2 regions of the Lysinibacillus sp. FSL R7-0073 genome follow, and region 2 is predicted to be linked to the other one. Evidence: riboswitches for the same ligand, from Rfam matches in the RefSeq annotation. Region 2 holds a riboswitch; the other holds the start of a gene.
What was found. Region 2 has a riboswitch for cobalamin ahead of MKY88_RS10840 (ABC transporter substrate-binding protein). Riboswitches for the same ligand answer to the same signal wherever they lie in the genome.
Positions count from the first base shown of each region.

Region 1: linked by a shared signal. The riboswitch ahead of MKY88_RS14730 ((2Fe-2S) ferredoxin domain-containing protein) and the one ahead of MKY88_RS10840 (ABC transporter substrate-binding protein) in region 2 are both predicted to bind cobalamin.

Region 1 covers NZ_JBBPAS010000001.1:2,955,585-2,961,735, reverse strand. Annotated here, with positions in the region: gene MKY88_RS14740 (energy-coupling factor ABC transporter substrate-binding protein) at 1-77, opposite strand, end outside; gene MKY88_RS14735 (energy-coupling factor ABC transporter permease) at 79-825, opposite strand; cobalamin riboswitch at 971-1,155, opposite strand; cobalamin riboswitch at 1,416-1,597, shown strand; gene MKY88_RS14730 ((2Fe-2S) ferredoxin domain-containing protein) at 1,742-2,113, shown strand; gene cobJ (precorrin-3B C(17)-methyltransferase) at 2,118-3,785, shown strand; gene MKY88_RS14720 (sirohydrochlorin chelatase) at 3,800-4,720, shown strand; gene cobK (precorrin-6A reductase) at 4,717-5,478, shown strand; gene MKY88_RS14710 (precorrin-8X methylmutase) at 5,491-6,150, shown strand; gene MKY88_RS14705 (cobalt-precorrin-5B (C(1))-methyltransferase) at 6,150-6,151, shown strand, end outside.
Region 2 covers NZ_JBBPAS010000001.1:2,201,895-2,208,045, reverse strand. Annotated here, with positions in the region: gene MKY88_RS10850 (S9 family peptidase) at 26-2,014, opposite strand; gene MKY88_RS10845 (precorrin-3B methylase) at 2,086-2,763, opposite strand; gene MKY88_RS10840 (ABC transporter substrate-binding protein) at 2,816-3,811, opposite strand; cobalamin riboswitch at 3,976-4,162, opposite strand; gene MKY88_RS10835 (translation factor GTPase family protein) at 4,339-6,151, shown strand, end outside.

The sequences.
Region 1 (6,151 bases), 750 kb from region 2:
TCTGCTCCCTTTTGGACGAAGAGCGGAATAATGGCCAATAGCACCACTATTGCTAATAGTAATAAATTTCGTTTCATGTTAGTGCGCCTCCTTTGTAGAGAAAACACGTAAAGATTTTAATTCGCTAATATTATATTTTTTTAAGAAGTTCATGACAATAACTGTTAATATCCCTTCACTCACAGCTAATGGGATTTGTGTTAAGGCAAAAATACTTGCGAACTTTGTAAAGGAAGCCATAAAGCCTCCAACTTCAGATGGGAAGGCAAGTGCTAATTGAATGGAAGTCACCACATATGTACCTAAATCTCCAAGCATAGCCGCAAAGAAAACAGCTAATGAAAACGATAACCCCATTTTTTGCGCCCCTTTCAATACAAAGTAGGCGATAAACGGGCCTACAATAGCCATCGAAAATGCATTAGCCCCTAATGTTGTAATCCCACCATGTGCTAAAAGTAAAGATTGAAATAATAAAACAATTGTCCCGATGACACTCATCGCTAACGGTCCAAATAAGACTGTTCCGAGACCTACTCCTGTTGGATGTGAGCAACTCCCTGTAACTGAGGGGATTTTTAAGGCTGATAGGACAAAGGCGAACGCACCGGACAGCCCCAGAATCATTTTTGTTTCAGGGTTTTCTTCAATTGTTTTACGAATAGAGCGCAATCCTAAAATAATAAATGGGATGGAGATTACCCACCAAAAAATAGCCCATTCGATTGGTAAAAAACCTTCCATGATATGCATGGCGAAGGCACGCTTTGGCACCATTAAAAAAGCTAATAAAAAGTAACTAAGTTTCCACCAAGACAGCTTCAATTTTCTTCCTCCAAACTGTAAATAGATTTTTAGAATGTAGCGTGCGTAATAAAAAAAGCACTTCTCCGTTGTTGGAAAAGTGCATAGCTAAAAAAGCAAATAACATTCTCATCTGCTAAGCCGCACACCTATCCTCGTAGGTTGAAACGATCACATATTTTCGGCAGGTCTCCTGGCTCTAGTTCAACACTTTATAGGTCTTCCCATCCATTGGACAGTGACATTTTCTATAAAGCTCCCTATTACAGTGGCGGGACCGCGCCGGACTTAAACCGGCTTCCCTTTTAAGCAAAATGACGAGCATTTTACACCGAAAAATAGTAAGTTGTGAGATTTCACGACAAAGTGTATCACGAATTTCCATAAATATGCTATACTTTTTTTATAAAAAATTTAAAATAGAATATCAATGTAGAAAATTCTGATAACTAGTGTTTTTAGGATTAAAGGAAGCAAAGTCAATTTTTAAATAGCTTCTAACCCTCCTGTGAAATTGATAAATTTGTCATGATTTTTTAAAGAAATATTGAAATTTTAAAATAATAAGATATGATTAAGACAGTTTTCTATTATATATACGATTAAAAATTTCATATAAAACGTCGATAAGTGCTCGAAGAACTCGAGGTAATAGGGAAATTGGTGAAAGTCCAATACAGCCCCCGCTACTGTAATAGCTGATGAAATCGCAATGCCACCTGTGCAAACTAGGGAAGGTGCGACAGTAAAATGAAGCTTAAGTCAGGAAACCTGCTTATCAGATTGTGCATGCAAACTTTTCGGAGGGAGAAGTTGAAGCAAAAGCGAGGATCTTTCTTTCAATCTATTCGTTTTTATTTGGCTTCTACAAACCTTTACTCTTCGGGAGAGTAAAGGTTTTTTCTTTTTTCCAAAAGCAAATGAGGGGAGACATAAGATGACAACGTGGAATTTAGAGGGGATGAAAACACATCTCTTTATTTGCAATGGCAGTAGCTGTATGAACAAGGATGGGGAGGAAATTACCCAAGCTATACGAGATGAAATACAGCGAAACGCACTAGATAAAGAAATACATACGACTAGAACGCGCTGTAATGGACGGTGCAAAGATGCTTGTGTTGTTATTGCTTACCCCCAGGGGAATTGGTATCGTGTACCATCAACGGAGCATGCTAGAACACTTGTACAGGATTTGCATCATGAAACCTTATATAACGATCATGTTTTTACACTTCGGGAAGGGACATTACAGCGAACAGTGCAAACGACAGCCATTAAAGGGATTGAAAAGGTGAAAGAGGGGTAAAAACATGGCGCAAAAAGGGAAAATTTTCGTAGTAGGCTTTGGGCCTGGAGACTTTAAGCATATTACGACACGTGCAGTAGAGGCTTTACAACAAAGTGATATGATCATAGGCTATAAAACCTATGTTGAGCTGATTCAAGATTTAGTCAGCGCAAAATCCATTGTCAGTACAGGCATGACAGAAGAAGTATCACGTGCACAGGAGGCCGTTCGTCAAGCAGAGGCAGGAAGTACAGTTTCAGTCATTTCGAGTGGAGATGCGGGCGTTTATGGTATGGCGGGATTAGTTTATGAAGTATTAATTGAGCTAGGTTGGACAGAGGCAACTGGTATTGAAGTTGAGATTGTCCCAGGTATTTCAGCTATCAATTCATGTGCTAGTTTACTTGGTGCGCCGATCATGCATGATGCTTGTACCATTAGTTTAAGTGACCATCTCACTCCGTGGAATTTAATTGCGAAGCGTGTGGAAGCCGCAGCTATGGCCGATTTTGTTATTGCTTTATACAATCCTAAAAGTGGTCGCCGTACAAGACAAATTGTCGAAGCACAACGAATTCTTTTAGAATATCGTTCGCCTGACACACCAGTAGGACTTGTAAAAAGTGCCTATCGAGAACGTCAGGAAGTGACTATGACAACATTGGCAGAAATGTTGGAACATGATATCGGTATGCTGACAACCGTTATTATCGGAAACTCATCTACGTTTTTCTATGATAATAAAATGATTACACCGCGTGGCTACCAACGTAAATATACACTTGGCGAGGAAAAACAGCCGTTACGTCCACATCAACGTTTACGGGAAGAAAATGAGCCATGGGCGATGAATCAAGAGACAGGGACAGCACGAAATGACTTTGCGGCAGACCCTAATGCAGGGAGAATTAATAAACCCAGTATAGCCGTTATGCCAAAGCCGAAAAAAACAGCACTTGAAATGGCTACAGCGGCGCTTGCAATGGTAAAGGGAACAAGTGCTATAAAGGCTACTCCAAAGCTTGTACAACAAAAAATAGAATCAATTTTTGAATTAGCAGTGAGCCCTGGAGTGGCCAATAAATTCTTCACATCACAGCAAATGATGACGTTAGCAGAGGTCGTAGGGGAAGATGGTTCGATGGAATATACACCAGATCATCAAATCCATTTAAAAATACCTACAACAACGCCTGAACGTATCACTGAGAAGTTACAGGAAGTAGGCTTTTTATTAGCACCAATTGGTGATGTGTTATCGTTGAAGGCTTGTGATTTTTGCTACGGTGAAAAAGCAGATTCCATTCCATATGCGGAGGAAATCCAAGAAAAGCTCGGTGGTATGTCATTACCGAAAACGTTAAATATTGGCTTTAATGGCTGTGGGATGGCTTGTTATCGAGCCGTGTTTGATGATATTGGGATTGTTTATCGCAAAAGTAAATTTGATGTCTTTATTGGAGCGAAACCAGTCGGGCGTACGGCTCATGCAGCACAGCCTATTGTAGAAGGTTTGGAGCCTGAACAATTGATCCCTTTAATTACAGATATTATTGAAGAATATAAAGCCAATGCGCATCCAAACGAACGTTTATTTAAATACTTCAAGCGTGTGAAAAAGATAATGCATTTTACGTATCAAGATATGTCTTCCAAAATAAAAATAGAGCCAGCTCCGTGCGGCGACTAGTGAGGAGAAAAGAGATGAAAGCTATATTATTTGTTGGCCATGGGAGCCGTTTAGCAGCAGGAAATGATGAGGTACGTACATTTATCGAGCAAATGAAATCTCGCATTGATGAACAATATTTAGTGGAAACATGTTTCCTTGAATTTGCTTCTCCTAACATCGAAGAAGGTATTACAAACTGTGTGAAAAAGGGTGCTACAGAGGTACATGTGATCCCAATTATTTTACTTCATGCAGGTCATTCTAAGCTACATATTCCAGCAGAAATCGAGCATGCTCGTGAACATTATCCGAATATCACATTCACATATGGTCAAACAATTGGCATTCATGAAGAAATATTTGCGATATTGCAAGATCGTTTAGTTGAAATTGGATTTGATACTGATCAAGAACAGGAAGATACAGCCATTTTATTAATTGCTCGAGGGGGCAGTGATCCTTATGCAAATGGAGATTTTTATAAAATTACACGATTGCTATGGGAAAGGCTACCTGTTAAATACGTGGAAAGTGCCTTTATGGGCGTAACGGACCCACGTGTTGAAGAAGGCATTGAACGCTGTGTCAAACTAGGTGCTAAAAAAATTATCATGCTTCCTTACTTTTTATTCACGGGTATTTTAATGGAGCGAATGCATGTTATGTGTGAGAAATTCAATGAGCAATTTCCAGCATGTGAGATTCAAATTGCCAACTACTTTGGCTACCATGAACGTTTACAAAATGTTCTATTAGAACGTATTGAGCAAGCGGTGAATGGTACATCAACAGGTATGAAAGATCTTGAAGATTATCGTGCTTACGCTGCTGTTCATGGACATGCACATCATCATCATCATGAACACGACCATGGACATGACCACCACCACAACCATGATCATGAACACGATCACCACCATCATCATCATCATGAAGAGGAGCCAGTAAAATGATTTTCATGTTAGCAGGTACGAGTGATGCAAGGAATCTAGGCCTTGAATTGCAAAGGACGGGACATGCTGTAACTGCCACTGTTGTGACGGAATCTGCAGCCTCAAGTCTTGCTGACGTTGGCTTGCCTCATTTAATAGGGCGACTAACAGCGGAAGAAATGGCGACTATTATAACGGAACAAGGCTTTCAATTGGTGGTAGATGCCTCTCATCCATTTGCAGAAGAGGCATCGAAAAATGCCATGGCAGCAGCTGAAAAAGCGCAAGTTCCTTATATTCGCTATGAACGTGCCCATGAACATTATGCACACCCACTTATTACAGTCGTGAAAGATTATGAGGAAGCAGCTCAGTTAGCAGCAGAAAAACGTGGTGTCATTATGCTGACAACAGGTAGTAAAACGCTTGCTACATTTACGAAAGTTTTACAAGGCTTAGAAAATACAAGAGTAATTGCTCGTATGCTCCCACGACTTGACAATATGGAAAAATGTGAGGCGCTCGGTGTGGTACAGCGAGATATTGTAGCCATTCAAGGCCCATTTTCAAAGGAATTAAATGAAGCATTATTCCGTCAATATGGAGTGACCTTAATGATTACCAAAGAAAGCGGCAAAGTCGGCTCAGTAGATGAGAAGCTAGAGGCAGCCCTTGCCTGTTCTATAGAAACAATTCTTATTGCAAGACCCAATATTAAATATGGCCAGCAATATTCCACTTTTAAAGAAGTGTTACAGGCTGTACAACATACACTTTAGGAGGCAATGACAATGGATTTTAAAACAGATTTCAAACCATTAACAGTAGACCCAGATAAAATTTACGATTACAGTTTCTCGATTATCGCGGAGGAAATGGGGGAGCATGACTTTTCAGAGGATGAATGGAAGGTTGTGCGCCGTATTATCCATGCATCTGCTGACTTTGAGCTAGGTCGTAGCGTTATTATTACACCAGGAGCACTTGAAGCAGGTGTTAAGTCTATTCTGGCAGGGCGTCATGTAATTGCGGATGTGCAAATGATTGAAAGTGGTTCTGGTAAAAAACGTTTCCAAAAACATGGTGGCGATTTACATTGCTATATTGCGGATGAGGATGTATCTGTAGAAGCGAAAAAGCAAAATACAACTCGTGCCATTATATCGATGCAAAAAGCCTCAAAATTGCATGAAGGCGGTATTTATGCTATTGGTAATGCCCCAACTGCATTACTAGAATTGATTCGTTTAATTAAAGAAGGCTTAGCAAAACCAGATTTAATTATTGGTATGCCTGTAGGTTTCGTGTCTGCGGCTGAATCGAAAGAAGAGCTGCTAAAACTTGAAGGTATTCCGTACATTACAAATGTTGGTCGTAAAGGCGGTAGTACAGTGACGGTTGCCGCATTAAATGCCATTTCACTTTTAGCGGATGAACAGGCGAAAAAATAAT
Region 2 (6,151 bases):
GTTCACTTCTTAAGCCACTTCTTTTTTAAAGTTTTTCCACAAACCAATCTCGTATATATTCGAGACGATTAATTCTTAATGTTGGCTTTCCGCTTTTTGACAGTTCGTGATTTGCTTCAGGGAAACGGACGAATTTCGTTTCTTTTTTCCGATACTTCAAGGCGATAAATAATTGCTCCGCCTGTTCAATTGGACAACGATAGTCTTTTTCACCATGTAAAATGAGCAATGGTGTTTCAACATTGTCTACATATTTCAATGGTGAATGATGCCATAGCTTCTCAATATTATCGAGCCCCGCTTGAATTTGCCAGTCTGTAAAGTAATAGCCGATATCACTAACTCCTGCAAAGCTAATCCAGTTCGAAATAGAGCGTTGTGTAACTGCTGCCTTAAAGCGGTTGGTATGCCCAACAATCCAGTTTGTCATAAAGCCTCCATAACTCCCACCTGTTACACCTAGTCGATCTGGATCAATGAAATCATATTGCTCTAAAGCATAGTCAACAGCGGCCATCAGGTCTTGATAGTCATTGCCCCCATAATCACCACGTACGGCATCCACAAATGTTTGCCCATAGCCATGACTTCCACGCGGATTTGTATATAGGACTGCAAAGCCTTGAGCAGCTAGGATTTGGAATTCATTAAAATAGGTGTTGCCATACATCGCATGAGGACCACCATGGATTTCAAGAATAAGGGGATATTTCTTTCCTTTTTCATAGCCCACTGGCTTCATGATCCAGCCGTTGACCTTCCAGCCCTCAGCTCCTTCAAACTCAATGCTCTCTGGAACAGCTAACTCTTTCGTCTTTAAAACATCTTCATTGACTGTCGTCAATCGTTCTTTTTCACCCGTTTTTAAGTTGACGTAATATAAATCGCCCGGATTCGTTGTCGTACTTATTGCGACAACGGCTTGATCATTGTGAGTATCTAGTGAAAAACCATAAACGTATTGATCATCGTGAATTGCTGGATAAATTTCACCATCTACATTACCAAAGTAAATTGCCGCATTACCGTGATCAGTTACTTGGAAGTAGAAACTATGATTATCATTCATCCATTGCACACGTGGTGCTGCTACCCCTTGCAGGAAATCACCGATGACATAATCACCAACAGGGGCATCAAACTCGCTTGTTGCACAGTTTAGCAGATTTTGTTCCATATCATAAATCCATAGCTTCGCTTGTGTGGCATTTTCAAATTCACGTTTTCCTCCAACAAAGGATAGAAAGCGGCTATTAGGCGACCAGGACGTTTGGTAATAAGAGCCAATCCCCTCTGTTACCCTGCGGCTCTGTTTTGTTTCTACATCGAATAAATAAATATCAGCATTATATGAAAAATCTAAATCCTCTGCTTTATCTGCTAAGTACGTAAGATAACTGCCATTTGGCGACCATGTACTCAGATGGAAATGCTCGTTCCCTTCTGTCACTTGCTCTAATTCACCAGATTTTAAATCGACAATGGCAATGTAAGTATATTGGTCCATATCCATAAATCCACCCGCATCCGATTTATGTTTCATCTTATCGATTTCAAGTGGCTTGAGTTCTTTTTCTTCTTTCTTGTCATCTTCAGCTTTATCTAGGATAGTTTCATCTTTACCTAGCATAACTGAAAACGCAATTTTCTCTCCACATGGAGACCAGACAGGCGTGGACGCACCGTTTTTACAATACGTCACTTGCTTCGCCTCTCCCCCTGTTTTCGACAGTACAAAAATTTGCGGCTTGCCTGATCTTGTAGAGGAAAAAGCAATTTGACTGCCATCTGGCGACCATACAGGAGAGCTTGTACGATATTCACCATATGTCCATTGCTGAGGACGTTTGTCTTTTAAATTTAAATAAAATAAGTTCGATACATAGTCTTTTTTCTTCTCATCAATACGTGTCTCTACATAAACTACCTCAGTCCCATCAGGTGAGAGTTGTGGATCTGCCACTGATTTCAAGTGATAAAGATCTTCTGGTTGAATCCCTTGTTTAGATGTCATGTTCTTGCTCCTTTATATTGTCATTTTCTATGCTCTACTACAATATTTCGACACCCTAAGTATTATTCCTGCTACTCTATCAATTTTTTTACTAGTTTCCAATCAGCATTCGATTTTGTTCTGCTATAAAACTTATAAAAAGGTTCATTGGCACGAGCTTGGTCCTGATAGAGACGAATGATTTGTAGCAAGAAATCTTCAATATGGTCGATCCCTACTCTCTTCGCAAAGAGAGTACCCGCCTGTGCCTTTGCCCCCATTGGAATGGATCCTAAATAAACATCAAAGCTCTCATGCTGATAGACTAGTCCTATATCGTCATATGTAGGATTATAACAAGCCGATGCACAGCCATTCACATTGACTCGAACTCTTGCAGGCACAGTTATACCGTCCAACGCCTGATAGAGCTGTTCTGTTTGAGGAACTGCCTCCATTTTTTCGCCATCACAAAAATCACATGCCTTCATGGCTATATGAGGACCTGACAAAGCAACAAACAGCCCAGCCTCCTGTAAGGCATGGGTAGATTCTGTCAGTTCGCTAGAGGGGATCGATAATAATAGGCTATAGGAAGCCGAATATTTAATGGCCCCCTTCTCCCCTACAATTTCAGCTATTTTTTGAAATTGGGCTGGCGTGTAATGCTTATTAATAATGCCAGGGCTTACCGCTAATCGTGAATATCCACCTTGCTGATTAAGGGTTTCAAACGTTTTATCTGGTATGTTTTGACGAAATGCATTCATTGTTATCACTCCTTAAGAAAAAGGAGCTAGCAAAGCGCTAGCTCGAATGTTTTTAAAAGTTTGCTGGGTAGAAGCCCTTGGCTAAAATTTGAATGGCCTCTGCGGCACGTACTCCTTCAGATGCCGCTGAAAGTGGAAGGATGACAAAGCGATCATTTTTGACTGCTTCCATTTCCTTCAACGCTGGATCATTTTTTAAGAATTTTATCTTTTGTTCGGCAGTTGTTTCACCATAATCAATGACAACAACCACCTCTGGATTGCGATCTACTGCATTTTCCTTCGATACCGTTGTCCATCCTGACTCCACATCTCCAAAGATATTTTGACCGCCAGCAATTGTTACTAGCTCATTCATAAAGTTTTGACCAGCCGTGAACACATCTTTATCTCCACTATCAAAGACTAGCACACGTAAATTTTCGCTGTCTTTTGGTAATTGAGCTTGAACTTCTTCCACACCTTTTGTCATTTGTTCAATTAATGCTTCGCCACGATCTTCCACGCGAAATATTTCCGCGATATGACGAATATCAGTGAAAATATCCTCTAATGTTGGCTTTGTCATATTGGAAGCCGTATGTAGATACGTATGAATTCCTAATTCCTCAAGCTCCTCTGGTGTTCCAACACCTTTTTCACCAAAGCCACTTTTCCAGCCTGCATACAAGAAATCTGCTTCGGCATCAATGACTTGCTCCTTCGTTGGATATTGATCTGAAAGAACTGGAACTTTATCGTAGGCTGCTTGAAGCGGCTCGTAGATTTTGTCATCTAAATAAGCTGTCCCTACCATGGAATCCTCTAAGCCTAATGCAAGCATAATTTCTGTTACATGCTGATTTAAGCTGATTGCCTTTTTAGGTGCTTCCTTATAGGTTTGGGTAGTTTCATTATTTTCAATGATTACCTCAGATGCTGTCGCCTCAGACGGTTCAACTTTTTCAGTTTGCGTTGCTGATTCAGGCTTGTCGTTTGTGCCACACGCACCTAAAACGCTGATTAAGGCGATGACCATGACTAGCCATATACTTCTCCATTTTTTCATGTCCTTTTCTCCTTTGTTGTGATAAATATAGAAAGAAATCAGAGACTTCTTTGCTACCAGGATAATTGGAAGGGCATAAAAAAACCCTCTTGTCGCCAAGAGAGTTGCATAGTGAAAAAACGGTATTAGTACCTTTATCACTATCCCCATCCTCGTGGTTCTTAGTTAACATACATATACTGGCAGGTATCCTGGCTTAGGTTCATCATCTATACGCCTTCCCATAGTAAAACTACAGTGGCATGCTGTATAGACTCCCCATTTACAGTTGCGGGACAGCATCGGAATTGCACCGATTTCCCTTTTAAGCAAATGACAAAGGCCATTTGCACCAATATGTTCTATTCATGCTATTGATAGACTAGCAGTTCATGCGTTAATTCGCGATCTGTAGTAGAATGCAAAAAATATAATCATCATTATATTAGCACTATTTCGACAAAAAGACGAATCATTTTACAAGAAATAGTTGTGCTAGTATTCTGATACAATGAGAAGATAGCCACTTATAGAAACGAGGATTTATTATGTACAAGACGATTGGGGTTCTTGCTCATGTTGATGCAGGAAAAACAACCTTTTCCGAGCAAATGCTTTTTCATACAAATAGTATACAAGCACGGGGGCGTGTCGATCATCAGGACGCCTATTTAGATAATCATGAGCTTGAGCGCAAGCGTGGCATTACGATATTTGCCGAGCAAGGACGCATGACTATTGGCGACGATACATATACGTTGATTGATACACCAGGACATGTCGATTTCTCCCCAGAGATGGAGCGTGCCATCCGTGTCATGGATTATGCTATCATTATTATTAGTGCAGTAGAAGGTATACAAGGTCATACTGAAACTGTATGGCAGCTTTTACGGAACTATCATGTCCCTACATTCTTTTTTATTAATAAAATAGATCGTGACGGAGCAGATGTAAGGGCTGTGATGACTCAGCTCCATAAAGATTTCTCTGAACATGTATTATTCGTAGATGAACCACTTCAGGAAAACTATGTTTCAAGGACAATCATGGAATGGCTGGCGGAGCGTGATGAAGAGCTGCTGGATGCCTTTTTGAATGAAACATTGGAACATGGTCCTTGCGTAACTCAGCTCCTATCGATGATTAAAAATGAATACGCCTTCCCCTGCTTTACAGGTTCTGCATTGAAGGATGAAGGCATTCAAGAATTTATTGCTCAACTTCCACTCATAACTGGTACTCACTTCGAGCCGGAAGCACCGTTTCAAGGAGAGGTTTTTAAAATACGACATGACGGCCATCAGCGTTTAACTTTCATCAAGGCTTTAACAGGCAAATTACATGTTCGAGATGAATTTATGTTTGGAGACCTCACAGAGAAAGTAACGGAAATTCGTCTTTATAATGGCAGTCGATTTGAAACTGTTCAACAAGTTGAGGCTGGTGAAATCTTCGCTGTTAAAGGGCTCAGCCAGGCAAACATTGGCGATCGCATTGGCAGTAACACGCTATCACAGCCCTATGAGCTTGTCCCTACATTACAGGCAAAAGTTCAATATGAGGGTGAACAACATATTAAAGAAGTATTAAAGATTTTCCGTCTACTAGAGGCCGAGGAGCCATCATTGCGTGTCGTATGGCAGGAAAAGTTTCAGGAAATCCATGTGCATATAATGGGTGTCATTCAGTTAGAGGTCCTGATTGAAATTTTAATGAAGCGCTTTACATTAAACATCTCTTTTGGAGAGCCGCAAATATTATACATGGAAACAATTGCGACAACCGTTACAGGCTACGGACATTTTGAGCCACTCAAGCATTATGCAGAAATTCATTTATTAATGGAGCCAAATGAACGTGGGACAGGAATTACCTTTAGCAATGCCTGTCATGCAGATGATTTATCAGTGGGCAACCAACGCCTCGTAGAAAAGCATTTGTTTGAACGTGATCATCATGGCTTACTCACAGGCTACGCAGTAACAGATATTCATTTTACGCTCTTGACGGGACGTGGGCATAATGAACATACGTCTGGCGGTGATTTCCGAGAAGCCACTTTCCGAGCACTGCGCCAAGGACTGGAACAAGCACAGAACGTCCTGCTTGAGCCGTATTATCGCTTTAAAATGAAGGCTTCCAATGATTTTATTGGCCGTATGATGACCGACATTCAACAGGCTGCTGGCACCTTTGACGACCCCGTACTCACTGAAACAGACGTTGTATTAACAGGACGTGCACCAGTAGCGACCTTCATGAGCTATAGCACGATTTTTGCCGCCTATACAAATGGGAAAGGTGCGCTTACCCTCCAATTTGATGGCTATGATGTGTGTCATAATGCAGAAGAAGTAA